3 regions of the Streptomyces sp. NPDC026672 genome follow, and region 1 is predicted to be linked to each of the others. Evidence: riboswitches for the same ligand, from Rfam matches in the RefSeq annotation. Region 1 holds a riboswitch; each other region holds the start of a gene.
The links. A riboswitch is a leader RNA that binds a small molecule or an ion and turns the genes downstream of it on or off. The one in region 1 is predicted to bind thiamine pyrophosphate.
Positions count from the first base shown of each region.

Region 2: linked by a shared signal. The riboswitch ahead of thiO (glycine oxidase ThiO) and the one ahead of AB0F77_RS19360 (thiamine ABC transporter substrate-binding protein) in region 1 are both predicted to bind thiamine pyrophosphate.
Region 3: linked by a shared signal. The riboswitch ahead of thiC (phosphomethylpyrimidine synthase ThiC) and the one ahead of AB0F77_RS19360 (thiamine ABC transporter substrate-binding protein) in region 1 are both predicted to bind thiamine pyrophosphate.

Region 1 covers NZ_JBEZXS010000015.1:88,318-94,869, forward strand. Annotated here, with positions in the region: gene AB0F77_RS19350 (hypothetical protein) at 1-468, opposite strand, end outside; gene rlmN (23S rRNA (adenine(2503)-C(2))-methyltransferase RlmN) at 868-1,974, shown strand; TPP riboswitch at 2,001-2,108, shown strand; gene AB0F77_RS19360 (thiamine ABC transporter substrate-binding protein) at 2,179-3,258, shown strand; gene AB0F77_RS19365 (iron ABC transporter permease) at 3,297-4,898, shown strand; gene AB0F77_RS19370 (ABC transporter ATP-binding protein) at 4,898-5,917, shown strand; gene AB0F77_RS19375 (LAETG motif-containing sortase-dependent surface protein) at 5,999-6,552, opposite strand, start outside.
Region 2 covers NZ_JBEZXS010000013.1:108,134-114,685, forward strand. Annotated here, with positions in the region: gene AB0F77_RS17500 (hypothetical protein) at 1-87, opposite strand, end outside; gene metF (methylenetetrahydrofolate reductase [NAD(P)H]) at 144-1,070, opposite strand; gene thiE (thiamine phosphate synthase) at 1,176-1,826, opposite strand; gene AB0F77_RS17515 (Rv2175c family DNA-binding protein) at 2,030-2,395, opposite strand; gene AB0F77_RS17520 (FAD-dependent oxidoreductase) at 2,462-3,691, opposite strand; TPP riboswitch at 3,830-3,941, shown strand; gene thiO (glycine oxidase ThiO) at 3,939-5,099, shown strand; gene thiS (sulfur carrier protein ThiS) at 5,096-5,308, shown strand; gene AB0F77_RS17535 (thiazole synthase) at 5,312-6,106, shown strand; gene pknB (Stk1 family PASTA domain-containing Ser/Thr kinase) at 6,384-6,552, shown strand, end outside.
Region 3 covers NZ_JBEZXS010000011.1:159,877-166,428, reverse strand. Annotated here, with positions in the region: gene AB0F77_RS15650 (SsgA family sporulation/cell division regulator) at 1-211, shown strand, start outside; gene AB0F77_RS15645 (YibE/F family protein) at 319-1,812, opposite strand; TPP riboswitch at 1,884-2,064, shown strand; gene thiC (phosphomethylpyrimidine synthase ThiC) at 2,057-3,904, shown strand; gene AB0F77_RS15635 (hypothetical protein) at 3,915-5,024, opposite strand; gene AB0F77_RS15630 (VWA domain-containing protein) at 5,329-6,552, shown strand, end outside.

The DNA of each region.
Region 1 (6,552 bases):
AGGAGCCCAGTCCGGGCCGCGGTGTTCCAGCCACCACCTACCGATGGTGTGGAACTTCTCCTCGAAACTGCGATCCCAGCTGAGGAACCCGGTGATCGGCGCCCGTAGGCGGGTGCAGCGGCTGCCCGCTTCGTAGATCACGACGGTCCGGCTTCCGAAGAAAGGCTCGATCTGGATGGCTTGGACGTCAGACCACGGGATGGTCCGGCGGCGGAGGTTGTGCACGATGGCCACCGATGGCGTGAGAGTGACCCCGAAGGGCGCCAAAGTGATCAGCACCGGCAGGACACCCCAGACGAGCAGTCCCGGGACAAGTAGAGGACCGAACGGTCCCCCGTCCAACCAGATCAAGACCTGGAAGGTCGGGACGATAACGATGCTGGGCAGCGCGGGTGACAGGCGTTGGAGGCGTGTCAAGCGGTAACGGATGCGCTCTGGCGGTAGAGCTGCGACCTGCGATTGCTCCATCGATCCCCACTCCTGACCCGATGTGGCCGACGGTGGCCCCTCACCGCCAAGGCAGCATGGCGGACCATGGGCGCGCTGTCCATCTGCTGCGGCGTTGGCCGGAGGGCGGAAGCCGTGGTGGGTGGGCCCGGCTACGAGACGCCCGTCGATTCGTGGTTCTAGGTCCGTTCCCGTCCGAATGACTGCATCGACGCCTTCGTGGCAGCAGCACGTAGCGCTATGGATGATCTGCTCCGCGTGAGTGGACCGGAACGATGGACAGTGGCAGCTCAGCCAGGGCGCACGGCCCCATCGGCCGGGCCGTCCCTGGGCCGTCCGAAGCCGCTCAGTAGCGACCGGTGACGCCTACCAGCGACACCCCCCAGGTCACCCAAGTCGATCTGCGACACTGGTACGGCCATGCCTAAGCCCGGAGAACTTATTTTTGTCGCCCCGCGCGGAGCCAAGAAGCCGCCGCGGCATCTCGCCGATCTGTCGCCCGCCGAGCGCAAGGAGGCCGTCGCCGCGATCGGTGAGAAGCCGTTCCGCGCCAAGCAGCTGTCGCAGCACTACTTCGCGCGGTTCGCGCACGACCCCGCCGAGTGGACCGACATCCCCGCCGGATCGCGCACCAAGCTCCAGGAGGCGCTGCTGCCGGAGCTGATGACCGTCGTCCGGCACCTGTCGACCGACCAGGGCACCACCCGCAAGACGCTGTGGCGGCTGTTCGACGGGACGCTCGTCGAGTCGGTGCTGATGCGTTACCCGGACCGGGTCACCATGTGCATCAGCTCGCAGGCCGGCTGCGGCATGAACTGCCCGTTCTGCGCGACCGGGCAGGCGGGCCTCGACCGCAACCTGTCCACCGCCGAGATCGTGCACCAGATCGTCGACGGCATGCGGGCCCTCAGGGACGGCGAGGTTCCCGGCGGCCCGGCGCGGCTGTCCAACATCGTCTTCATGGGCATGGGCGAGCCCCTCGCCAACTACAACCGGGTCGTCGGAGCCGTCCGCGCCCTCACCGACCCCGAGCCGGACGGGCTCGGCCTGTCGCAGCGCGGCATCACCGTCTCCACCGTCGGGCTGGTGCCGGCCATCCACCGGTTCGCCGACGAGGGCTTCAAGTGCCGGCTCGCGATCTCGCTGCACGCGCCCGACGACGAGCTGCGCGACACCCTCGTCCCCGTGAACACCCGCTGGAAGGTCCGCGAGGTCCTCGACGCCGGCCTGGAGTACGCCGCGAAGTCCGGCCGCCGGCTGTCCATCGAGTACGCCCTGATCCGGGACATCAACGACCAGGCGTGGCGCGGCGACCGGCTCGGCCGGCTGCTGCGGGGCAAGCCCGTGCACGTCAACCTGATCCCGCTCAACCCCACGCCGGGCTCCAAGTGGACCGCGTCGCGGCCCGAGGACGAGAAGGCGTTCGTCGAGGCGATCGCCGCGCACGGCGTGCCGGTGACCGTCCGGGACACCCGGGGTCAGGAGATCGACGGTGCCTGTGGTCAGCTCGCGGCCACCGAGCGGTAGTCTGAACGCCGTACCACCACACCTTCATATTCCGACAGGGGAGCGCCACAGCGCTGAGAGTGCGGCAACCGGGCCGCAGACCCTCTGAACCTCGCCCAGGTCATTCTGGGTAGGAAGTTCGGTCATCACTCGAGCTGTTGCGCCCCGTCCGGGTCCCCCGGGCGGGGCCGCGTCTCTTCCTGGCCAACCCCAGGAGGACATCCAGTGCACCACAAGACCCTCGTGGCCGTCGCCGTCGGCCTCGGTCTCGTCTCGCTGTCCGCGTGCGGATCGGACGACGGCAAGGCGTCGGCGGGCTCCGCGTCCAAGACCGTCACCCTCGTCAGCCACGACTCGTGGGCCGTGTCGAAGAACGTGCTCGCCGACTTCGAGAAGAGCTCCGGCTACCGCGTCAAGGTCCTCAAGGACGGCGACGCCGGACAGGCCGTCAACAAGGCCGTCCTGACCAAGGACAACCCGCAGGGCGACGTCTTCTTCGGCGTCGACAACACCCTGCTCTCCCGCGCCCTCGACAACGGCCTCTTCCAGTCGTACGAGGTCAAGGACGCCGCCGCGATCCAGCCCGCGTACCGCGTCGACCCCGGCAAGCACCGGGTCACGCCCATCGACAGCGGCGACATCTGCGTCAACTACGACAAGGCGTACTTCGACAAGCACCGGCTGGCCCCGCCGCAGAGCTTCGACGACCTGGTCGAGCCCGCCTACAAGAACCTCCTCGTCACCGAGAACGTGTCCACCTCCTCGCCCGGCCTGGGCTTCCTGCTCGGCAGCGCCGCGCACTACGGCGACGACGGCTGGCCGGACTACTGGAAGAAGCTCAAGGCCAACGGCGTCAAGGTCGTCGACGGCTGGGAGCAGGCCTACGACGAGGAGTTCTCCGGCTCGGCCGGAGGGAAGAAGGCCCACGGGGACCGGCCGCTGGTCGTCTCCTACGCCTCCTCCCCGCCCGCCGAGGTCGTCTACGCCGACCCGAAGCCCACCACCGCCCCGACCGGGGTCGCCGCCGGCACCTGCTTCCGGCAGATCGAGTACGCGGGCCTGCTGAGCAACGCGCGCAACAGCGAGGGCGGCAAGGCGTTCCTGGACTTCCTCGTCGGCAAGGAGTTCCAGGAGGACATGCCGCTCAACATGTTCGTCTACCCGGTGCGCGAGGGCGCCCAGGTGCCGCCGGAGTTCACGAAGTACGGCCCGCAGGCCAAGGACCCCGAGACGCTGCCCGCCGAGAAGATCGCCGCCAACCGCGACCAGTGGGTCAAGTCGTGGACGTCGCTCGTACTGAAGTAGCGGCCGGGAGGCGCGGGAACACGGCGCGGCTCGCCCTGATGGCCGGGCCCGTCGTGTTCTTCGCCGTCTTCTTCGCCTGGCCCGTCGCCGCGATCGTCGCCCGTGGGCTCAAGGTGGACGGCAGCTGGCGGCTGGGCCGGATCGCGGACGTCGTCGCGCAGTCCGACATCCGGCACGTGCTGTGGTTCACCACCTGGCAGGCGCTCGCCTCCACCGCGCTCACCCTGCTGCTCGCCCTGCCCGCCGCCCATGTGTTCGCGCGCCTGGACTTCCCGGGCAAGCAGGTGCTGCGGGCCGTCGTCACCGTGCCGTTCGTGCTGCCGACGGTGGTCGTCGGCACGGCCTTCCTCGCGCTCGTCGGGCGGGGCGGACTGCTCGACGAGCTGTGGGGCGTACGGCTCGACACCACCGTGTGGGCCATCCTGCTGGCGCACGTCTTCTTCAACTACGCGGTCGTCGTACGGACCGTGGGCGGACTGTGGGCGCAGCTCGACCCGCGTCAGGAGGAGGCCGCCCGGATGCTGGGCGCCTCGCCGTTCGGTGCCTGGCGCAAGGTGACCCTGCCCGCGCTCGCGCCCGCCGTGGCCGCCGCGGCGCTGATGGTGTTCCTGTTCACCTTCACCTCGTTCGGCGTCGTCCAGATCCTCGGCGGCCCCACCTTCGCCACCCTCGAAGTGGAGATCTACCGGCAGACCTCGGAGATCTTCGACCTCTCCACGGCCGCCGTCCTGACGCTCGTCCAGTTCGCCGCGGTCGCCGCGATCCTCGCCGTGCACGCCTGGACCGTACGGCGCCGGGAGACGGCCCTGCGGCTGGTCGACGCGTCGGTGACCGCGCGCGGGCCGCGCGGCGCCGGGCAGTGGGCGCTGCTCGCCGGCGTCCTCGCCACCGTCGCCCTGCTGGTCCTGCTGCCGCTTGCGGTCCTCGTCCAACGCTCCCTGGACGCGCCCGGGTTCGGCTACTACCGGGCGCTCACCCGCGAGGACGGCGGAACGTTCCTGGTGGCGCCCGTCACCGCGATCGCGACCTCGCTGGAGTACGCCGTCGCCGCCACCGCCATCGCCGTGCTGGTCGGTGGGCTCGCCGCCGCCGCGCTGGCCCGCCGGGACGCCGGCCGGATCGTGCGGGGCTTCGACGCGCTGCTGATGCTGCCGCTCGGTGTCTCCGCGGTGACCGTGGGCTTCGGCTTCCTCATCGCCCTGGACGAACCGCCGCTGGACCTGCGGCAGTCCTGGATCCTCGTCCCCCTCGCCCAGGCCCTCGTCGGCGTCCCCTTCGTCGTACGGACCATGCTGCCCGTGCTGCGGGCGGTGGACGCGCGGCTGCGGGAGGCGGCGGCGGTGCTCGGCGCCTCGCCCCTGCGGGTGTGGCGGGAGGTCGATCTGCCGCTGGTGCGGCGGGCGTTGCTGGTCGCGGCCGGGTTCGCGTTCGCCGTGTCGCTCGGCGAGTTCGGGGCGACCGTGTTCATCGCGCGGCCCGACAACCCGACGCTGCCCGTGGCCGTGGCACGGCTGCTGGGCCGGCCCGGCGACCTCAACTACGGGCAGGCGATGGCCCTGTCGACGATTCTGATGCTGGTGTGCGCGGCGTCGCTGCTGATCCTGGAGCGGCTGCGGACCGACCGGACGGGGGAGTTCTGATGCTGCTGAGCCTGGAGGCCGCGACCGTGCGTTTCGGCGGGCGGGCCGTCCTCGACGCCGTGGACCTCGCGGTCGCCGAGCACGAGATCGTGTGTGTGCTCGGGCCCAGCGGAAGCGGCAAGTCCACGCTGCTCAGGGCCGTCGCCGGACTCCAGCCGCTGTCCTCGGGCCGGGTCCTGCTCGACGGGACGGACCAGGCCCGGGTGCCCGCGCACCGGCGGGGCGTCGGGCTGATGTTCCAGGACCACCAGTTGTTCCCGCAGCGGGACGTGGGCGGCAACGTGGCCTTCGGGCTGCGGATGCGCGGCGCCCCGAAGCGGGAACGGGCGGCGGAGGTCGGGGAGTTGCTGGAGCTGGTGGGGCTGCCCGGCGCCGCGGGACGTGCCGTCGCGGGGCTCTCCGGCGGGGAGCAGCAGCGGGTGGCGCTGGCCCGCGCCCTCGCCCCCCGGCCCCGGCTGCTGATGCTGGACGAGCCGCTGGGCCAGCTCGACCGCTCGCTGCGGGAACGGCTCGTCGTCGAACTGCGGGAGCTGTTCGGCCGGTTGGGCACCACCGTGCTGGCCGTGACGCACGACCAGGGCGAGGCGTTTGCGCTCGCCGACCGGGTCGTGGTGATGCGCGACGGCCGGATCGCCCAGTCCGGTACGCCGCTGGAGGTCTGGCAGCGGCCCGCCGACGCGTTCGTGGCCCGCTTCCTCGGCTTCGACAACGTCGTGGCCGCCACGGTCGCGGGCGAGGCCGCCGACACCCCCTGGGGCAAGCTCCCGGTGCCTGAGGACGCCGCGCAGGGCGCCCGCACGCTCCTGGTGCGGCCCGCGGGCGTACGGCTCGTGCCGGTGGGCGAGGGGCTGCGCTGCGCGGTCGCCGCGCGCACGTTCCGGGGCACCCATGTCGCGGTGCGCCTCCAGCCCGCCGACGGCCCCCGGCTGGAGGCGGCGTGCGCCCTGCGGGACGCGCCGGAGACCGGGAGCGAGGTCGGGGTGGTCTTCGACGCCGCGGACGTCGTCGTGCTCGGCTGACCCGGGCGTCCGGGCCCCGGAACGGCCGAGGCCCGCCCCCGGGGTACGGGGACGGGCCACGGCGTTGTGCGGAGCGCGGCGTCAGCCGGCGTTGTTGGCCCCACGACGGCGCATGCCGAAGAACACGGCACCGCCACCGACGACGACCAGCAGGGCGGCGACGCCCGCGATCACACCGGTGTTGGAGTTGGCACCGGTCTCGGCGAGGTTCGAGTCACCGACGGCGGCCGGGGACGGCGCGTTGTTGTCGGAACCCGTCGCCGGGGCGGTGCTGCTCTCCGACTCCGAGGGAGCCGGGCTCTCGGCCGGGGTGCTCGCCGACTCGGACGGAGCCGGGGTGGTCTCCGACTCCGACGGGGTCGGGGTCGGGGTGTCCTCGGTCTTGCAGGCGGTGGCCGGGGTGGTCAGGCCGCCCTTGACGTCGTCGTCCACCTGGCCGTTGTTGGCGAAGACGTGGACGCGGTACTGCGCGTTCGGCTTCCAGTCCTCGGCGAAGGTGATGGTGACACCCTGGCGCGAGCCCTTGACCTTCTGCTCACCGACCTTCTGCTCGTCGGCGCCGTTGGCCTCGCGGTACACGGTGACCGTGGCCTCGGCGCCCGAGGCGTCGACGTCGGTGACGGCGATGACGCCGT
Region 2 (6,552 bases), on a different contig from region 1:
CAGCCGCGCCTTGTACTGGAGCAGCACCTCGCCCAGCAGCCACAGTGCGACGATGCCGAACGCGATGTAGAGGACCGTCAAGCCCATGTACGCCCCTCTCCCAATGACCGCTACGCAGTGTGTCGTATGCCGGTGCGACAGGTCTAGGTCCGCGGTGGGTGGTGCAGACCCAGGTTCTCGTAGATCTCCAGCGGCGCCGTGGAGTTGTTGAGCGTGATGAAGTGCAGACCCGGTACGCCCTCGGCCAGCAGACGCGCACAGAACTCCGTGGCGAACTCGATACCGATGGAGCGTACCGCCGCCGGATCGTCCTTGGCTGTGAGGATGCGCTCATTCAGGGCATCCGGGAACACGGCGTTGCTGAGTCGCGGCAATCTCTCCAGCAGCTTCACGCTCGTCACCGGCATGACCTCGGGGATGACCGGGGTGTCGCAGCCCGCGGCGGCGACCCGGTCGCGCAGGCGCAGATAGGAGTCCGGCTGGAAGAACATCTGCGTGATGGCGTAGTCGGCGCCGGCGCGGCACTTGTCGACGAAGTGCGCGACGTCCGTGTCCCAGTCGGTGGAGCGCGGGTGCATCTCGGGGAAGGCGGCGACGCCCACGCAGAAGTCGCCGGACTCCTTGATGAGGCGCACGAGGTCGGCCGCGTAGGCCAGGCCCTCGGGGTGCGCCACCCAGTCGCCCATGGGGTCGGCGCCGGGCGGGTCGCCGCGGACGGCGAGCATGTTGCGGATGCCGGCGTCCGCGTACTGGCCGATGATGTTGCGCAGTTCGGCGACGGAGTGGTCGACCGCGGTGAGGTGGGCGACCGGGGTGAGCGTGGTGTCGGCGACGATCTGCTGGGTCTCGCGGACCGTGCCCGCGCGGGTGGAGCCGCCGGCCCCGTAGGTGACGGAGACGAAGTCGGGGGCGACCGCCTCGACCCGGCGCAGCGCGTTCCACAGGCTCCGCTCGCCCTTGGGGGTCTTCGGCGCCGAGAACTCGAAGGAGTACGTCGTCTTGCCTGCGGCGAGGATGTCACGCACGGTGCGCGCGCGGTCGGTCCTGGTGGATGCGGTTCCGAGGGCCATACCGGCAGGTTAGCCAGGGGTGGGCGGTCCCCCAACCGGGCGTCGGTGAATTGCCCGATTCGCCGCCTTCTTGTCCACCCCTTGGACAGTCGCCGCCGGGCGGGGCTACGCCTTGCGCAGGCGCTCGGCGAACTCGGCCGCCGCGGCGCCGGGGTCGTCGGCCTCGGTGATCGCGCGGACGACGACCACCCGGCGGGCGCCGGCGTCGAGGACCTGGTCGAGGTTGCCGAGGTCGATGCCGCCGATGGCGAACCAGGGGCGGTCGGTGCCCAGGGCGGCGGTGTGGCGGACCAGGTCGAGGCCGGGGGCGTGGCGGCCGGGCTTGGTGGGGGTGGGCCAGCAGGGGCCGGTGCAGAAGTAGTCCACGCCGTCCTGGACGGCGGCCGCGTCGGCCTCGGCCTCGGCGTGCGTGGAGCGGCCGATCAGGACGTCGTCGCCGAGGATCGCGCGGGCCGCGGGGACGGGGAGGTCGCCCTGGCCGAGGTGGAGGACGTCGGAGGCGGCGGCGTGGGCGACGTCCGCGCGGTCGTTGACGGCGAGCAGCCTGCCGTGCCGGGCGCACGCCTCGGCGAACACGGCGAGGTGCTCCAGCTCCTCGGCGGCCTCCATGCCCTTGTCGCGCAGCTGCACGATGTCGACCCCGCCGGCGAGCACCGCGTCCAGGAACTCGGGCAGGTCGCCCTGGCGCCTGCGGGCGTCGGTGCAGAGGTAGACCCGCGCGTCGGCGAGCCGGGCACGGGCGGTGACGTCGGACATGGGGTCCCCCGGGGTGCGTGCGGTGACGGTGAGTACGGGCCGCGAGAGCGTAGCGCCCGGGCCGCGCCGGCACGGCCACCGGGCACCGTGTCCCGGCGGCGGTACGGCCCGGTGGGCACGGCGGTGCTCCGGCCGGCGGGGCACGGTGCCACCCGGCCGTGAGCACCGGCGCCCGCCCGGCGGGAACGCGGGTGCGGGGCGGGTCAGACGGCGAGGGCCTGGGCCCGGCGTTTCACCTCCGTGCCGCGGTTCTCACCGAGGGCCTGGGCGGGGGTGCCCGGCAGGCTGGGGTCGGCGGTGAAGAGCCACTCCAGCATTTCCTCGTCCGTGAAGCCGTCGTCCCGCAGCAGCGTCAGGGTCCCGGACAGCCCCTTGACGACCTTGTCCCCGTCGATGAAGGCGGCGGGGACGTGCAGCGCGTGGTTCTCACCACGGCGTACGGCGATGAGCTGGCCCTCCTTGACCAGCTGCCGCACGCGTGTCACCTCGACGTCCAGCATCTCCGCGATGTCGGGGAGGGTGAGCCAGTCGGGGACGAGCGCATCGATCTTCGTGTCAATCTCGGTCACGGAAACAGCCTGCCATCCCGGACCGACAGTCGGAAGCCGGGCCGGACGGAACCTGGACTTTCCGGGTCAGGCCGTCGCCGCCTTCAGGGGCCGCGCCGGGTCCACGAGCAGGGCGGGGTCCATCACCGTGCCCGCCTCGATCAGCCGTCGCCCCTGCGCAAGGTCACGCGGACGGCCCACCGCCAGCAGGGCGACGAGCCGGTCCTCGCGGAGCCAGCAGACCGTCCAGGCGGGCCCGGCGGGGTCACCGCGCCACAGGAGCGTGTCGGCCGCGCCGTGGTGTCCGGCGTACTGCACGAACCGTCCGAACTGCTCGGACCAGAAGTACGGCACCGGGTCGTACACGGCGGAGGTGTCGCCGACGATGTTCGCGGCGACGGTGCGCGGCCCCTGGAGGGCGTTGTCCCAGTGGTGCACGAGCAGGCGGGCGCCGTAGCGGCCGGACGGGAAGGAGGCGCAGTCCCCGACCGCGTACACGTCCGGCGCGGAGGTGCGCAGCCGGTCGTCGGCGACGACCTCGTTGTGCGCGCCGAGCTCGATGCCGGAGCCGGTCAGCCAGGCGGTGGCGGGGCGGGCGCCGATGCCGACCACGACGGCGCCCGCGGGCAGCCGGGTGCCGTCGCCGAGGACGACCGCGCCGGGTTCGACGCTTTCCACCCGCGTGTGGGTGCGCAGGTCGGTGCCGCTGTCGGCGTACCAGGCGGTCATCGGGGCGGCCACCTCCGCCGGGACGGCGCCCGCGAGCGGCCGGTCGGCGGCCTCGACGACGGTCACCGCGCAGCCGGCCTCGCGGGCCGCCGTGGCGAACTCTGCGCCGATCCAGCCCGCGCCGACGACCACCACGTCGTGCTGCCGGGCGAGCACCGGCCGCAGCCGCTCGGCGTCGTCCAGGGTGCGCAGCAGATGCACACCCTGGACGCCGTCGGCGCCGGGCAGCCGGATCGGTTCGGCGCCGGTGGCGAGGACCAGCACGTCGTACGGCACCGGCCCGGCCTCGGTGTCGAGCTCGTGGTCGGCGGGGCGCACGCCGAGCGCCTCGCGGCCCAGTTCGAGGTCGATGCCGAGGGTGTCGAAGTCGATGTCGAACGCGGAGCCCTCGGCGGTGCCGAGCAGCACCGCCTTCGACAACGGAGGTCGGTCGTAGGGCTGGTGCGGCTCGGCGCCGATGACGGTGACCGGGCCCTTGAAGCCCTGCTCCCGCAGGGCGACCGCGGTCTGCACCCCGGCCATGCCCGCGCCCACCACGACGACGCGCCGGTCCTGTGACATGCCTCGTTCCCGTGTCTGCTCGCTCACCTGATCACCATAGACAACTGACAAAGAGTCAGTCAGGGGTCGCGTTCCGTGACGTGTTGCACAGCGGCCGTCCGGCCCCGGCCCCGGGACCACGCGCCCTTACCGAGCCGCGCGGCCAAGGGCTAGGGTGGCGGACGTACACGCACTCGCGGGAGCCCGGACGCACCGGGCTGAGAGGGAGGCTGGCGGCCTCCGACCGTACGAACCTGATCCGGGTCATGCCGGCGAAGGGAGGGGCTGGACGCCCATGTCGTCACGTACGTCAGACGTCCTCGTCATCGGGGGCGGGATCATCGGCCTGGTCACGGCCTGGCGCGCGGCGCAGCGCGGGTTCACGACGGCCGTCGTGGACCCGGAGCCCGGCGGCGGGGCCGCGCAGGTCGCGGCCGGGATGCTGGCCGCGGTCACCGAGCTGCACCACGGCGAGCAGACCCTGCTGGGGCTCAATCTGGAGTCGGCCCGCCGCTACCCGGCCTTCGCGGCCGAGCTCGGCGAGCTGACCGGCCGGGACCTCGGCTACCGGCGCTGCGGCACGCTCGCCGTCGCGCTGGACGCCGACGACCGCGCGCAACTGCGCGAACTGCACGTCCTCCAGCGGGAGTCGGGGCTGGAGTCGGAGTGGCTGTCGGGCCGGGAGTGCCGGCAGCTGGAACCGATGCTCGCGCCGGGGGTGCGCGGTGGGCTGCGGGTGGACGGCGACCACCAGATCGACCCGCGGCGGCTCGCGACGGCGCTGGTGACGGCGTGCGAGCGCGCGGGCGTGGTGTTCCACCGCGCGTGGGCGGCACGGCTGCGGGTCCTGCGGGAGCGGGCGGCCGGGGTCACCACGGCGGACGGCACGGAGCTGGACGCGCAGCAGGTGGTCCTCGCGGCGGGCAGCCTCAGCGGGCGGCTCGCGGGGGTGCCTGACGAGGTACTGCCCGCGGTACGGCCCGTGAAGGGTCAGGTGCTGCGGCTGACCGTGCCGGAGCGGTTCGGGGCGTTCCTGAACCGGACCGTGCGGGCCGTGGTGCGCGGCAGCCACGTCTACCTGGTGCCCCGGGAGAACGGCGAGCTGGTCGTCGGCGCCACCAGCGAGGACCTGGGCTGGGACACGACGGTGACCGCGGGCGGCGTCTACGAGCTGCTGCGGGACGCGCACGAGCTGGTGCCGGGCATCACCGAGCTGCCGCTCACGGAGACCCGGGCCGGGCTGCGGCCGGGCTCGCCCGACAACGCGCCGCTGCTCGGGCCGAGCGGCCTCGACGGGCTGCTGCTGGCCACCGGGCACTACCGCAACGGTGTGCTGCTGACGCCGGTCACCGGCGACGCGCTGGCGCACGCCCTGGCCACCGGGGAGCTCCCCGAGGAGGCCCGCCCCTTCACGCCCGCGCGCTTCGGCGCCGTCCTCTCGGAGCAGCCCGCATGACCGCCTCCGTCACCATCTCCGTCAACGGCGAGCACCGCCGGGTCGCGTCCGGCACGGCCCTCGACGCGCTCGTGCGGACCCTCACCGCGGCGCCCTCCGGGGTGGCCGCCGCACTCAACGAGACCGTCGTCCCGCGCACGCAGTGGCCGTCCACGGCGCTGCGCGAGGGCGACCGGGTCGAAGTCCTCACCGCGGTCCAGGGAGGCTGAGCCATGGCCGACGATCCCTTTGTCCTCGGCGGTACGGCGTTCTCGTCCCGCCTGATCATGGGTACGGGCGGTGCGCCCAGCCTGGACGTGCTGGAGCGGGCGCTGGTCGCCTCCGGCACGGAGCTGACGACCGTGGCGATGCGGCGGGTCGATCCCGGGGTGCACGGGTCGGTGCTGTCGGTCCTGGAGAAGCTCGGGGTGCGGGTGCTGCCGAACACGGCGGGCTGCTTCACGGCGGGCGAGGCGGTGCTGACGGCGCGGCTGGCGCGGGAGGCGCTGGGGAGCGATCTGATCAAGCTGGAGGTCATCGCCGACGAGCGCACGCTGCTGCCGGACCCGGTCGAGCTGCTGGACGCGGCGGAGACGCTGGTGGACGACGGGTTCACCGTGCTGCCGTACACCAACGACGACCCCGTGCTCGCGCGGAAGCTGGAGGACGTGGGGTGTGCGGCGGTGATGCCGCTGGGGTCGCCGATCGGGTCGGGGCTCGGTATCCGCAACCCGCACAACTTCGAGCTGATCGTGGAGCGGGCGGGGGTGCCGGTGATCCTGGACGCGGGGGCCGGTACGGCGTCCGACGTGGCGTTGGCGATGGAGTTGGGGTGTGCGGGGGTGATGCTGGCGTCGGCCGTGACGCGGGCGCGGGATCCTGAGCGGATGGCTTTGGCGATGCGGTACGGAGTGGAGGCCGGGAGGTCGGCTCGGCTGGGTGGGCGGATACCCCGGCGGTACTTCGCGGTGGCGTCGTCGCCGGGGGAAGGCTTGGCCGACCTGGACCCCGAACGCCCGGCGTTCTAGCCGTCTCTTCCCCCACCCGCCCGCCCGTTCCCGGTCCCTCAAGAGGTGGACCTCGCCCGTGGGGGCCGTTCGCCGTCGGCGGCTGCGGGTCGTGGACCCTTCGTTTCCCACCCACCCACCCGTTTGCGGTCGGCTGCCGGGTGGGCGGGCGGGAGGGCGAGGTGCGCCGCTACGTGGGGTGGGCGGGGCGGGTTGTGGAGTGGGGGTGGTGTCACGGGTCTGCTTCAGGTTGGGTGGATCGGAGGGGGTGTGCGTGGGGGCTCGTAGACTCGTGCGGGTGGATATGACCCTTCAGGACCCTCTCGTCGGGCAGGTGCTCGACGGCCGTTACCGCGTCGACGCGCGGATCGCGGTCGGCGGGATGGCCACGGTGTACCGGGCCCTGGACACACGTCTGGACCGGGTGCTCGCGGTCAAGGTGATGCACCCGGCGCTCGCGGCCGACG
Region 3 (6,552 bases), on a different contig from region 1:
CGACCACGAGACGCTGGGCGAGGTGCTGATCCGGCTCCAGGTCGGCGGCGACCAGGCGGTGTTCCGCTCCTCGGCGCCGCCGCTGGTGGCGTTCCTGGACCGCACGGACAAGCTGGTGCCGCTGGGGCAGGAGGGGGCCCTCGCGGACTTCGACGCCCATCTGGAGGAGGCCCTGGACCGCATCCTGGCCGAGGAGCAGAGCGCGGGCTAGCGGGCTGGACGTCGGGGGCGGTGCGGCGGGGCGATCGTGGTTCGCATACGGAGTGACGGCCTACGCAGGAACGCTTCTGCTCGGCCGCCCTGCTTTCTTCGCGGGGGTCACCGCTTCCGGCGTCGGCCCCGCCCCGCGCGTGCCGCGGCCGGCTGGGCCGCTTCCAGGGCCTCCGGGTGCGATCCGGGCCGGTCGGCCGAGACCACCAGGGCCGCGAGGGCCGTGGTGAGCGGCACCGAGGCCACCAGACCGATCGAGCCGACCAGCGTGCGCACGATCTCCTCCGCCACCAGCTCGCTGTTGGCGACCGCCCCCACGCTGCTCTGCGCGATGGAGAAGAGCAGCAGCAGGGGCAGCGCCGCGCCGGCGTAGGCGAGGACCAGGGTGTTGACGACCGAGGCGATGTGGTCACGGCCGATGCGGATACCCGCCCGGTACAGCCCGCGCCAGCCCATCGTCGGATTGGCCTCGTGCAGCTCCCAGACGGCGGAGGTCTGGGTCACCGTCACGTCGTCCAGCACACCCAGTGAACCGATGATGACGCCGGCGAGCAGCAGACCGCTCATGTCGATCGACGGGTACAGGCCGTGGATCAGGCCGGTGCTGTCGTCCGTGTTGCCGGTCAGCGCCGCCCAGTTGATGAACTCCGAGCCCAGAAAGCCGATCAGCAGCAGCGAGACCAGGGTGCCGAGCACCGCCACCGAGGTGCGTGCCGACAGTCCGTGGCACATGTAGAGGGCGATCAGCATGATGGCGCTCGCCCCGACCACCGCCACGACCAGGGGGTTCGAGCCCTGGAGGATCGCGGGCAGGATGAACAGGGTCAGCACCAGGAAGCTGACGGCCAGGGCGATCAGTGCCATCAGACCGCGCAGTCGGCCGACCACCACAACGGCGAGCGCGAAGATGCCGGCGAGCAGCGCCATCGGGAACTTCCGGTTCACGTCGGTGACGGAGTACTGGAGTTCCCTCGGGGCCGAGGGCTCGTACGCGACGACGACCTTCTCGCCCTGGGACAACTGCCGTGACTGGTCCGGCTGCACGATCTCCGTGAACGTACGGCCCTTGTCGTTGCCGGTGTCGACGCGGATCGTGGCCTTCTTGCAGGTGCCGTTCGCCTGCTGCTGGGCGGAGTTGCCCTCGGCGGTGGAGGTGTCGCCGGTCGGGGTGCCCCCCGAGGCGTTCACCGACTTGCAGCTCACGCCGACGACCCGGGTGACCGTGGCCTGCTGGGTCTGGCGGTCGAAGCCGACACCGGTGCGCTCGTGCGGCGGGGCTCCGCCGGGCCAGAGGACGACCAGACCCACCACGACGGCCGCGGTGAACGGGATCAGGACGGCCGCGATGACCTTGCGCAGATGCTTGGAGACGGGCGCGGCGGGGCCATGGCTGTGGGAGTGCCCATGACCGTGTCCGCCGCCGGACCCGTGCCCGTCGTCGGAGCCGGTGTCGCCGCCCTGGCCGTGGCCGCCGTACCCGGGGTGGTGGTCGTGGCCGTCACCGGCGCCGTGGCCGTCGCGGCCGTGTCCGCCGCGCTGTCCGAAGCCGGGCCCGCGCGGCGGCTCGGGCGGCGGGAACGGGGGCTGATGCGTCGTGGTCACCGCCCGATCATCGCAAGGAGGGTGGGGGCCCTCTGTTCACCGCGCCCGAATTGACGCTAGCGTGGAGCCACCTTTGCACACGCGGGAGCTCGGAGCACCGGGCTGAGAGGGCGCTGACCTCCGTATTGGCGATGTTTCACGTGGAACAACGAGTGATGTTTCACACGGGACACCGACTGACGGATATCGCTGCGTCGACCGCCGAACCTGTTACCGGGTAATGCCGGCGTAGGGAGTAGGTCTCATGACCATCAAGGACGCACGCATGCCTGCCTCCACGCAGAACGCGACGGACGGTGCTGTCGACTCCGTCGACGGTTCGTCCGACGGGGAGGCCGGGGAGACGGGGAATTCCGTCGGCTGGCACAAGGGGTACGTCGAGGGTTCGCGCCCCGACCTGCGTGTGCCGGTCCGTCAGGTGCACCTCACCAACGGGAAGTCGGTCACGCTGTACGACACCTCCGGCCCGTACACCGATCCGCTCGTCGACACCGATGTCCGCAGGGGGCTGCCGCCGCTGCGGGAGAACTGGATCATCGCCCGCGGGGACACCGAGGAGTACGCGGGCCGTCCCGTCCGCCCGGAGGACGACGGTCTCAAGCACACGTCGCCGCGGGGCGGGCTGCGCAACCTCGACGCGGTGTTCCCCGGGCGGCCGCGTCAGCCGCGCCGCGGCCACGCGGGCGGCGCGGTCACCCAGCTCGCGTACGCCCGCCGGGGAGAGATCACCCCGGAGATGGAGTACGTGGCCATCCGGGAGAACGTCGCTCCCGAGGTCGTCCGGGAGGAGATCGCGGCGGGCAGGGCCGTACTGCCCGCCAACGTCAACCACCCGGAGATCGAGCCGATGATCATCGGCAAGCGGTTCCTGGTGAAGGTCAACGCCAACATCGGCAACTCGGCGGTGACGTCCTCCATCGAGGAGGAGGTCGAGAAGATGACCTGGGCGACCCGCTGGGGCGCCGACACGGTCATGGACCTGTCCACCGGCCGCAATATCCACACGACCCGCGAGTGGGTGCTGCGCAACTCCCCCGTCCCCATCGGCACGGTGCCGCTCTATCAGGCGCTGGAGAAGGTCGACGGCCGGGCCGAGGAGCTGACCTGGGAGATCTACAAGGACACGGTCATCGAGCAGGCCGAGCAGGGCGTGGACTACATGACGGTCCACGCGGGCGTGCGCCTGGCGTACGTACCGCTGACGGCCAACCGCAAGACCGGCATCGTCTCGCGCGGTGGATCGATCATGGCCGCGTGGTGCCTCGCGCACCACAAGGAGTCGTTCCTGTACGAGAACTTCGAGGAACTGTGCGAGATCCTCGCGGCGTACGACGTCACGTACTCGCTGGGCGACGGTCTGCGGCCGGGGTCGATCGCGGACGCCAACGACGAGGCGCAGTTCGCGGAGTTGCGGACGCTCGGGGAACTCAACCGGATCGCCAGGCGTTTTGACGTACAGACGATGATCGAGGGCCCGGGACACGTCCCGATGCACAAGATCAAGGAGAACATCGACCTTCAGCAGGAGATCTGCGATGAAGCTCCGTTCTATACGCTCGGCCCGCTGACGACGGACGTCGCGCCGGCGTACGACCACATCACCTCCGGCATCGGCGCCGCGATGATCGCCTGGTGGGGCACGGCGATGCTCTGCTACGTCACGCCCAAGGAGCACCTGGGCCTGCCCAACCGTGACGACGTCAAGACGGGCGTCATCACCTACAAGATCGCCGCCCACGCGGCCGACCTCGCCAAGGGGCACCCCGGCGCGCAGGAGTGGGACGACGCGCTGTCCGACGCCCGCTTCGAGTTCCGGTGGGAGGACCAGTTCAACCTCGCCATGGACCCCGACACGGCACGGGAGTTCCACGACGAGACCCTCCCGGCCGAGCCGGCCAAGACGGCCCACTTCTGCTCGATGTGCGGCCCGAAGTTCTGCTCCATGAAGATCAGCCAGGACATCCGCCGTGAGCACGGCGGCAGCCGCGCGGAGATCGAGGAGGGCATGGCCCAGAAGTCGAAGGAGTTCGCGGCGGCGGGCAACCGCGTGTACCTGCCGCTCGCGGAGACGGGCGGTGGCTCGGCCGGCTGACCCGGCCGCCTCAGCGGAGGGGGGCCCGCCAGGCCACCAGTCCCGGCCGGCCCGCCTCCGCGAAGCCCACCGCGAACGGCTTGTCGCCGTCGTCCGTCACCAGGTGGATGCTGCACTCCGTCACGCTGTCGCCCGGCGGGATCATCCGGGCGACCCAGTCGGACGGACAGCCGGGGATCTTCGTGTCGAGGACGAAGGGGGTCTTCCCCCGTATCTGCCGACCGCCCTGGGTGAGCAGGCGGACGCGGTCGGCCTGGTCGGCGTAGAGGTCTTTCGACCCGGTGTTGGTGTAGGTGACCGACACGTAGTACGGGACGCCGCGCCGCTCGTTCTCGTTGAGGTCGAGGTCCAGGCCCGCGAGGTCGGCCGCGCTGCCCCGGCGTACGGAAACCAGCGTGGCGGGCAGTTCGAGGACACCGTCCTCGCGGGCGTCCCACCGGACGCGGACGATGTCGCCAGGCTTCGCCAGTCCGGCGGATGCTGCCTTGAGTCCGCCCTCGACGGGCCAGGTGGCGACCGCGCCGCCCTCGTCGAGGTAGCCGTCGGCGTTGTGCGTCACCGACAGCACGCCGACGCCCTCGGGCAGCGCATAGGTCACACAGGTGTCGTACGAGTCACCGGGCGCCAGCGTCTTCGGCGCGGTGTCCGCGCAGGGAAGGTCGACCCCGCCCGGCCTGCCGCCGCTGACGTAGACCTTCTCCCCGCGCGTCCAGTCGGTGCCGTTCAGGGCGAGGTCGCTGTCCACCCTGTAGGCGGCGGGGATCTCCTTCCGGCCGGTGTTGGTGACCTCGAAGGTGAGGTAGTGGGGGACCATGCCCTTCAGCTCACCGTCCACGCGCGCCCCCCGCATGTCCTCCTCCGAACCCCGGACCAGGCTCTTGACCGTGATCCCGACTTCGTACGACCGATGATCGGTGTCCGTGTGGACGACGTCCCGTCGGCCGGTCCGCACCGGCAGGTCCGTCCAGGAGGCAGGCCTCTTCGCGGCTCGCTCCGCGGCAGGCTTCTCCATGGCTCGCTCCACGGCCCCGCCGGCGCCCTGTTCCCCCGTGCACCCGGCGAGCAGGGGTATCAACGCCGCGCCCATGACGGCCTTCCCGACGTAGCTGGACAGGCGCATGGACTCCCCTTGCCGCACGATGATCCGGATCCGCCGGAGGACTGACGCATCCTAGGACGTCACGGCGGAGGCGCCTCATGCGAAGGAGTTGCGGGCCGTTCTGCTCCGCTGGAGACGCTTGGCTCTGCTACAGACCATGTGACTCCACGCGGCGGACCCGTGGATTCGGCGATGCAACTCCGTGCGGCTCCGCACTTCGCGGGTGGCTGGGCCGATAGCCGCGGGGCTGGACAGCCGCGGGTTGCGTTTCCTTGAGGTCTCCAGAGGGGTCCCTGGTGTTGGCTCGGGTGGGCAGACTGGGGACATGGACGGCAGGGCGTTGAGCAAGGGTGCGAATCTTTCTGTTGGTGCTTCCGTTGTGCGTGTGGAGTTGGTCTGGGCCGACGGGGTCGGGGTGCCTGACGTTGATGCCTCGGCCTTGCTGCTCACCTCGGCCGGACGCGTACGTGACGACGGGGACTTCGTCTTCTGCAACCAGCCGCGGCACCCGTCGAACGCCGTGACGCACCTGGGGAAGCAGCGCGACGCCGGTGTGCTGACCGACACCGTCCAGGTGGATCTGGGCCTGCTGGAGCCCGCCGTGGAACGGGTCGTGCTCAGCGCGTCGGCCGACGGTGGGACGTTCGGCCAGGTGCCCGGACTGACCTTGCGGCTGCTGGACGCCGGCACACGGAGCGAACTCGCGCGCTTCCCCATGGAGGCGAGCACCGAGACCGCCTTCATCGGCGGTGAGCTGTATCTGCGGGCGGGGCAGTGGAAGTTCCGTGCGGTCGGGCAGGGGTACGCCTCCGGGCTCGCCGGGCTGGCGACCGATTTCGGCATCACCGTCGACAGCGGCGACACCGGCTCCACCGGTGACGTCGTCGGCGACGTCCCCGCAGCTCCCTCAACACCTTCAGCTCCGCCCGTGCAGCCTCCCGCGCCTCCCGTCCCCCACCCGGCACCCGCCGTTCCCCACCTCGGCAAGGGTGAGGAGCGGCTGCCCGTGGACATGCGTAAGCGGCTGTCGCTGCGCAAGGAGCAGGTGGCGGTGAGTCTGCGGAAGCACGGGGCGGCCGGGGTCACCGCCCGGGTCGTGCTGGTCCTGGACGCCTCCGGCTCCATGGCCCTCCTCTACTCCAAGGGCGTCGTGGCCGACGTGGTGGAACGTATGGCCGCGGTGGCCGCGCAACTCGACGACGACGGTGAGATGCAGGCCTGGACGTTCGCCTCGAACCCCGCCCGGCTGCCCGATCTGCGGCTGGGGGAGCTTCCCGAATGGCTGCGGCTGCACGTCCGGGTCGGGCAGTTGAGCCTCTTCCGCCGCAGCCGGAAGGCGAGCAGACGGCTGGAGGCCGGGCAGGTCGACATGCGCGCCGTCGGCATCCAGAACGAAGAGCAGAAGGTGATCGCCGAGGTCCGCGCCTACGTCAGGGACAACCCGGCCGCCGCTCCCACCCTCGTGCTGTTCTTCTCCGACGGCGGCGTCTACCGCGACGCCGCGATCGAGCGGGAACTCCGGGAAGCGGTCGAGGAACCGATCTTCTGG